DNA from 2 places in the Burkholderia sp. Tr-20390 genome. Region 2 is predicted to be linked to the other one. Evidence: predicted binding sites of a transcription regulator. Region 2 holds the regulator's gene; the other holds the start of a gene.

The links. The regulator FliA, encoded in region 2, starts transcription of late flagellar genes. The targets are predictions, from matches to a motif close to CTAAAGTTTNNNNNNNNNNNGCCGNTA.
Region 1: a site for FliA is predicted at 1,769-1,795, ahead of G3N98_RS09330 (DUF4088 family protein). Genes of this name have one in related genera too.

Annotation. Positions count from the first base shown of each region.
Region 1 is NZ_JAAGPC010000023.1:35,752-39,981, forward strand. Features, by position in the region: gene G3N98_RS09320 (RNA-binding S4 domain-containing protein) at 1-74, opposite strand, end outside; gene G3N98_RS09325 (hypothetical protein) at 345-746, shown strand; gene G3N98_RS09330 (DUF4088 family protein) at 870-1,655, opposite strand; gene G3N98_RS09335 (AzlD domain-containing protein) at 1,817-2,155, opposite strand; gene G3N98_RS09340 (AzlC family ABC transporter permease) at 2,152-2,919, opposite strand; gene G3N98_RS09345 (AraC family transcriptional regulator) at 3,024-3,923, opposite strand; gene G3N98_RS09350 (CreA family protein) at 3,986-4,230, opposite strand, start outside.
Region 2 is NZ_JAAGPC010000258.1:70-4,299, forward strand. Features, by position in the region: partial or broken gene flhF (flagellar biosynthesis protein FlhF) at 1-1,022, shown strand, start outside; gene G3N98_RS36380 (flagellar biosynthesis protein FlhG) at 1,015-1,833, shown strand; gene G3N98_RS36385 (RNA polymerase sigma factor FliA) at 1,856-2,590, shown strand; S-adenosyl-L-homocysteine riboswitch at 2,699-2,814, shown strand; gene ahcY (adenosylhomocysteinase) at 2,847-4,230, shown strand, end outside.

The DNA of each region.
Region 1 (4,230 bases), on a different contig from region 2:
GCGAGGCCGGTGATCTTGAGAAGGTTGTGCAGCTCGACGTATTCGCCGGTCAGCGTGAAATCCAGATTGGGCATGACGAAGAAGGTGCGCAAAGCGCGGGAGGAATCGCCTCGCATCATACGGCACCGCGGGCCTGCGCGCGAGCGCGGCCGGCCGCCGCCCGCAGTTGTTAGGGAGTGTGAGCCATTCGTCAGCAAATGAAACGGTGGGTAACAGTCTGAGAGATTCGAGAACCGGCCGCGCGGGCCGCGGGTCTTCTGTCGTACCTGCTGCGTGTTGCGGCGGGGGACGCAACGGACCGCATCGCTGCGGTTCGGGCGCACAACTTCCTGAGGAGAATTGCCATGTCCAAGATTCGTACGATGCTGATCGGTGCCGCGTTGACGGCGTTCGCCACTTCGGCCGCATTTGCCCAGACGGGTACGGCGGTGCAGGGCGCAGCCGGTGCCGGCGTGCAGGCGCAGACGCCGGCGGCGGGTGCCGGTGCCGGCATGCAGGGCGGTGCGGGCGCGAATGCGTCGGGCAATGCGGCAGGCGGTGCAACCGATGCAGTCGGCGCGGCAGCCGATGGCGCGAAGGATACGACGTCGTCGGCCGTCCACTCGGCCAAGAAGCACACGAAGCATGCCGCGAAGTCGGCCAAGAGCCATGTCGGCTCGGCCAAGGCGAAGGCCGGCGAAGCAACCGAAGGCGGTGCGTCGGTCGGCGCGGAAGGCGGTGCATCGGCCCAGGGCGCCACGCAGTAAGCGGTGGCAGGCGCCGCGCGACGCTCGCCCTCGACGGCGCGTCGCGACGGCGGCCATCCGATGGCCCGGTTCGCGTTGCGCGAACCGGGCCGCTTTCATTTGTCGATGGGTTCGGGCGCGCCGTTAGGGCCGCCGTTGGCTCTGCCCTTGGCCCGGCTGACCCTGCGCCGGCCGCGCGGCAGCCGGGGTGAATACGCTGCGCAACCACGCGGCGAGCCGGGCGAAGACGTCGTACGGTTCCTCGACGAAGATCTCCGGCTTCAGCAGCCGCAGGTACTCCATGATCTGCTGTGCTTCCTGCTTCTGGAACGAACCGTGCGCGAGCCCGAGCCGCAGCAGCCCGCGCAGTTCGCCGAGCTTGTCGCGCGCGGTGCTGCCGACGCTCATCTCGCATGCGAGCTTGGCCTCGTAGACCCGTTGTCGCAGCGATTCCGCGAGCCGCCACGCAGGCGTCTGCATCAGTTCCTCGAGCGTCTGGATGTCTTGCGCGGCCCCCTTGATCTGCGAGGCGAGCGGATCGATCAGCGACGGGTCGCCCTGCGCTTCGGCGACGATCGCTTTCGCCCAGTCGCGGCAAGCCTTCGCGAGTTCGTCGGGGGTCCATTCGGAGCGCGACGCGAAGCCGAAGCCGAATTCGCCGGCCTGTCGCATCAGGATCGCGACGACGTCCGGAAATTCCTTGTCGAGCGTGCGTTTTGCCCACGCGTACTGGCCGCCCTGCAGCATTCGCTGCACCGCGTGCTCGGTCAGCGGCACCATGTTGTCGAGCAGCTTGGCGCGCAGGAAATCCTCGAACGACGGCGTCGCGAACTGCGGGTCGAGTTTCAGCGACACGCGGACGAACGCGTCGTAGTCCTTGCGCAGGGACTCAAGCGTGTCGTCCTTGAGGGAAAGGGTGATCTGGCCCATGAATCGTCTCGATGGCGGCCCGTGCCAGCCGGCGGCCGGCACGGCGCACCGGGACGGGCGCAGCGTCGACTGACCGGTGCGCGCCGAGGCCGGTGGCGGGTATTCATTCCCTATATCGGCGCGCCGGGCGGAAACTTGAGTACGAATGACCGAGTGTGTACTCAGGCGGGTAGCCAGTGGGGCATCACGACCCCTTGCCAGAAAAAGAACACCGCGAGCCCCACCGCGATCGTCACGAGCGGGCGGCGGGTGGCGGCCGACACGAGCACGGCGGCGAGCGCGCCGACGAGCTGTGGATTGCGCCAGGTCAGCTCGGCGGTGCCGCCGTGCGGCGAGACGACCATCGGCACGATGATCGCGGTCAGCACGGTGACGGGCACGAAGCCGAGCGCGGTCCGCACGAGCGGCGGGAAGGTCAGCCGTTCGCCGAACAGGAACAGCGTCGAGCGGATCGCGTACGTGATGACGGCCATCCCGAGGATCAGCAGCGCGTAGCTCACGATGCGGCCTCCGTGCGCGAGCCGGCGCGCGTGCGTTCGTGCAGCAACGTGAGCGCGACGCCGACCGCGACGCCGGCGGCGACCGCGCCGAGCAGCCCGAGCTTGTACGGCCAGCCCTGCCAGAAGTACGCGAGCGTGCCGGCCGTCACGGCTGCCGCGAAATAGCGCAGCGTGCCGAGTTGGGGGACGACGATCGCGATGAAGGTCGCCGCCATCGCGAAATCGAGGCCAAGCGACTGCAGGCCCGGGAATGCCGCGCCGAAGCCGATGCCCGCGAGCGTCCAGACCTGCCAGTTCAGGTACATCGCGAGCCCCGAGCCGAAGAAGTAGTGGGGGCCGATCGCGCCCGGCGGGAAATGCCGGTAGTGCGCATAGGCGACCGCGAACACCTCGTCGGTCATCAGTGCACCGAGCGTCGCGCGCCAGCGCAGCGGCAGGTGGGCGACATAGGGCGCGAGCGTCGCGCTGTACAGCAGGTGACGCAGGTTCACGATCAGCGTGGTCGCGAGCACGACGACGAAGCTCGCGCTGCCCGCGATCAGGCCGAGCGCGATGAACTGCGCGGAGCCCGCGAACACGGCGAGCGACATCAGTGCGCCATGCCAGGCGGCGAGCGGGCCGCCGCCCACGAGCGTGCCGAAAATCACGCCGAACGGGGCGGCGCCGATCATCATCGGGATCGTGTCGCGCGCACCGTCGAGCCATTCGTTCAATGGGCGGCGGGCAGGCGATGCGGGTATCGGATTCAAAGGGTGCTCCTCCATGAACGGGAGGATAGCGGGCAGGGGGTGTGCCGGCTTGTATGTTCTTGCGCTTGCCGGATGGGGGGATGCCGGCGGTATCGCGGTGGCGGGCGGGACGCCGCGCGTCAGCTTGCCTGCCAGCGCCCGGGCGGCACGCCGAACATGCGTTTGAAATGCCGGGTGAAGTGGCTTTGGTCGACGAAGCCGCTGGCCGCCGCGACGTCGGCGACGGGCACGCCCGCGCGCAGCGGCGCCAGCGCGCGCTGCAAGCGCAACTGGTTGCGCCACGCATGCGGCGGCATGCCGGTCGTGCGGGTGAACAGGCGCGCCGCGTGGAACGGCGACAGGCCGGCCGCCTGCGCGACTTCGTCGAGCGTCACCGTGCACACGAGGTCGGCGGCGAGCCGCTCGCGCATGACGTCGACGCGCGGTTCGTCCGCCGCGAGCGGGGCCGGTCGCGGCTGTGCGTCGGCATGGCGCACGATCAGCGTCGACAACGCGTCGAGCATCGCCGTTTCGGCGGCGAGCGGATCGTAGACGCGCGGTGCACCGGTCGCCGGATCATGCGCCGGCTGCCCGTGCGTCTGCAACGGCAGTGCGCGTTCGCTGCCGGCCTCCATCATCCGGTGCGCGAGCGTGAGCCGGGCCGCAAGATCGGCGTCGCGAATCACGTCGGGCGCAAACCACGGCGCGTCCTGCGGGCGGCCGGCGATCGAACAGGTGAGTTCGCGGATGAATTCGACCGGCATGTAGCTGACGCGATAGCACCAGCCTTCGTCGGCCGCGCGCGCCCCCGTATGCACCTCGCCGGGATTGATGACGGGCACGGAGCCGGTTTCGGCGACATAGCCGCTGCCGCGATAGGTGAAGCGCTCCGCTCCTTCGAGAATCACGGGGATCGTGTACGCGTCGTGCCAGTGGGGGGCGAACGCATGATCGCGATAGGTGGCCGTGAGGAGATCCGCGTCCGGCAGCAGCGGCGTGCGCCAGTAGCGTGCGGAGTCGGGAAGGCGGGTGGCGGACATGATCGGGCGCGGGAGCGGTCGAATCGACAGTGTATCGCTCGCGCGCCCGGCAGGCGCGGGCTTTACTTGATCGGAATCGTCGTGCCGGCCGGCATCGGTACCGCGGTGACGGCGTTCTTCGGGCTGCCGCTCACGATGCGGTCGCTGTAGGTCAGGTAGACGATCGTGTTGCGCTTGGTGTCGACTACGCGCACGACGTGCAGGGTCTTGAAGATGAACGACATGCGCTCGCTGAACACGTCGGTCTGCTGCTTGAGCGGCTCCTTGAAGCTGATCGGGCCGACCTGCCGGCATGCGATCGATGCTT
Region 2 (4,230 bases):
TGGCCGACGCCGTGAAGTCGCGCATCGAGCGGATCGTCAACGATACGGTGATGCAGGAGCTCGGCGAACTGCGCGGGATGATGGCAGAGCAGTTCGACAGCCTGATGTGGCACGACCGCCAGCGTCGCAGCGCCGTGCATGGCGCACTGACGAAGCACCTGTTCGCGGCCGGCTTCTCCGCGCAGCTCGTGCGGATGCTGGTCGACAACATGCCGGCCGGCGACGGCGCGCAGACCTTCGAACAGGCCGCCGAATGGGCGCAGTCGGTGCTCGCGTCGAACCTGCCGGTGCTCGAAAGCGAAGATGCGCTGATGGAGCGCGGCGGCGTGTTCGCGCTGATGGGGCCCACGGGCGTCGGCAAGACGACCACCACCGCGAAGCTGGCCGCGCGCTGCGTGATGCGCTTCGGTGCGAGCAAGGTCGCGCTGCTGACCACCGACAGCTATCGGATCGGCGGCCACGAGCAGCTGCGCATCTTCGGCAAGATCCTCGGCGTGCCCGTGCACGCGGTGAAGGATGCGGGCGACCTCGCGCTCGCGCTGTCCGAGCTGCGCAACAAGCACATCGTGCTGATCGACACGATCGGCATGAGCCAGCGCGACCGCGCGGTGTCCGACCAGATCGCGATGCTGCACGGGGCGAACGCGCCGGTGCAGCGCCTGCTGCTGCTCAACGCGACCAGCCACGGCGACACGCTCAACGAAGTCGTGCAGGCGTACCGCAGCGCGGGCGAGCATCCGGACCTGGCCGGCTGCATCCTCACGAAGCTCGACGAGGCGACCCACCTCGGCGGCGTGCTCGACACGGTGATCCGCTACAAGCTGCCGATCCATTACGTGTCGACCGGCCAGAAGGTGCCGGAGAACCTGTACGTCGCGTCGACCAAATTCCTGCTGAAGAGCGCGTTCTGTGTACCGCGTGACGGCTCGCCCTTCGTGCCGCAAGACGAGGACATGCCGACGCTGCTTTCCGCACTGACCGCACGTTCCACCGCCGAGCTTCACGAGGTGCGATTTGGATAAACGAATCATCGACCAGGCCGAAGGGCTGCGGCGCCTGCTGGCCGGGCGCGCGTCACGCATCGTCGCGGTGGCGGGCGGGCCGGCGGGGGTCGGCTGCACGTCCACCGTCGTGAACCTGGCGGCGGCGCTCGCATCGCTCGGCAAGGATGTGCTCGTCGTCGACGAGCGTGCCGACGTGCATTCGGCCAGCGCGACGCTGGCGGGCGCGTGGCTGCGCGACGGCGAGCGCACGCGGGTCGCGGCCGGCTTCGGCCTGTGCGCCGCGGCGCGGCTCGCGCGCACCGGCTACACCGACGCGCAGCTGAGCGATTTCATCGACGGCCCGGCCGACATCGTCCTCGTCGACGCGCAGCTCGGCGGCGACGGTTCGTTCTCGGCGCTCGCCCGCGAAGCGCACGACGTGCTGGTCGTCACGCGGGTCGCCGCGCAGGCGATCACCGAGGCGTATGCGTGCATGAAGCGGCTGCATTTCGCGCACGCGTTCGCGCAGTTCCGGGTGCTGACCAATCACGTCGGCAGCCACGCGGACGCGAAGACGGCGTTCGACAACCTCGCGGGCGTCGCGAGCCGCTACCTGACGGTGTCGATCGCCGACGCGGGCTGCGTGAGCGCCGATCCGCTCGTCGAGCATGCGCGCGAGCTGACGCGTGCCGCGGTCGACGCGTTCCCGTCGTCGGCCGCCGCGCGTGACTACCGGCAGATTGCCGCCGACCTGCTGTACTGGCCGATGCGCCCGCGTTCGGGTGCGGGCCGTGCCGTGCACGCGGGCGGCAAGCCGTCGTATGAGGCGGGCGCGGCACACGCCGCGTGAGCGCCACCGCAAGGAGAGAGCCATGATGTACAACGCTCAAGGAAAGATGTCCCAGGCCGACGTGCTCGCGCAATATGCGCCACTCGTGCGACGCCTCGGGCTGCAGCTCGTCGCGAAGATGCCGGCGAGCGTCGACCTCGACGACCTGATCCAGGCCGGCATGATCGGCCTGATGGACGCGGCCGGCCGCTACAAGGAAGACCAGGGCGCGCAGTTCGAGACCTACGCGACGCAGCGTATCCGCGGCGCGATGCTCGACGAGCTGCGCAGCAACGACTGGCTGCCGCGCAGCCTGCGCAAGACGTCGCGCGAGGTCGAGCACGCGGTGCACCAGGTCGAGCAGCATCTCGGCCGCTCGGCGAGCGAGACCGAGATCGCGCAGCACCTGAACATGCCGCTCGACGAATACCAGGGGATGCTGCAGGACCTGCACGGCAGCCAGCTGATCTACTACGAGGATTTCGACCGCGCGGCCGACGACGAGCCGTTCCTCGACCGCTACCGCGTCGATCACGCCGATCCGCTGTCGGCGCTGCTCGACGAGCACCTGCGCGAAGCGCTCGTCGAGGCGATCGAGCGGCTGCCGGAGCGCGAGAAGCTGCTGATGTCGCTGTACTACGAACGGGGTCTGAATCTGCGCGAGATCGGCGCGGTGCTCGAAGTGAGCGAATCGCGCGTGTGCCAGCTGCACAGCCAGGCCGTCGCGCGCCTGCGCGCACGGCTGCGCGAACAGGCGTGGGTCGGCGCGGAGTCCTGACCCTTTACTGAAGGCCGCGCGCGCCGACGCCGCGCGCGTGTGCCGGGTGCGCGCCACGTGTGTGCGTGCTTGCGCATTCTGCGCGCCGATTTGCTACAATCCTCTCCGCTTTCCGAGGAGCGTTGCGACGGACCACCCTGCGTCCGCCAGGCTCGGAAGGCTTCACCAAGCAGCCGTGCGGCACAACCGCGTCGGCCCCGCTTCCTGAACGGCGCTCACGTCACCAATCTAGAAACTTTTTAGAAAGGAGGGCGTGATGAACGCCATTATCGATTCCAAAGCTTCCAACGATTACGTCGTCGCCGACATGGCGCTGGCCGGCTGGGGCCGCAAGGAACTGAACATCGCCGAGACCGAAATGCCGGGCCTCGTGCAGATCCGTGACGAATACAAGGCGCAGCAGCCGCTGAAGGGCGCGCGCATTGCCGGTTCGCTGCACATGACGATCCAGACGGGCGTGCTGATCGAGACGCTGAAGGCGCTCGGCGCGGACGTCCGCTGGGCCTCGTGCAACATCTTCTCGACGCAGGACCACGCCGCTGCCGCGATCGTCGAAGCCGGCACGCCGGTGTTCGCGTTCAAGGGCGAATCGCTCGACGAATACTGGGAGTTCTCGCACCGCATCTTCGAATGGCCGAACGGCGAATTCGCGAACATGATCCTGGACGACGGCGGCGACGCAACGCTGCTGCTGATCCTCGGCGCGAAGGCCGAGAAGGACCGTTCGGTGATCGCGAAGCCGACCAACGAGGAAGAAGTCGCGCTGTACAAGTCGATCGCGCAGCACCTCGACGCGGACCCGACCTGGTACTCGACGCGCCTCGCGCACATCAAGGGCGTGACCGAAGAAACCACGACCGGCGTGCACCGCCTGTACCAGATGGAAAAGGACGGCCGCCTGCCGTTCCCGGCGTTCAACGTGAACGATTCGGTCACCAAGTCGAAGTTCGACAACCTGTACGGCTGCCGTGAATCGCTGGTCGACGGCATCAAGCGCGCGACCGACGTGATGATCGCGGGCAAGGTCGCGGTCGTCGCGGGCTACGGCGACGTGGGCAAGGGCTGCGCGCAATCGCTGCGCGGCCTGGGCGCGACCGTGTGGGTCACCGAAATCGATCCGATCTGCGCGCTGCAGGCGGCGATGGAAGGCTACCGCGTCGTGACGATGGAATACGCGGCCGACAAGGCCGACATCTTCGTGACGGCCACCGGCAACTACCACGTGATCAACCACGATCACATGAAGGCGATGCGCCACAACGCGATCGTCTGCAACATCGGCCACTTCGACTCGGAAATCGACGTTGCGTCGACCCGCCAGTACCAGTGGGAAAACATCAAGCCGCAGGTCGACCACATCATCTTCCCGGACGGCAAGCGCGTGATCCTGCTGGCGGAAGGCCGCCTCGTGAACCTCGGCTGCGCGACCGGCCACCCGTCGTTCGTGATGTCGAACTCGTTCGCGAACCAGACGCTCGCGCAGATCGAGCTGTTCGTGCGCGGCAACGAGTACGAGAACAAGGTGTACGTGCTGCCGAAGCACCTCGATGAAAAGGTTGCGCGCCTGCACCTCGCGCGCATCGGCGCGAACCTGTCCGTGCTGTCGGACGAGCAGGCTTCGTACATCGGCGTGCAGAAGG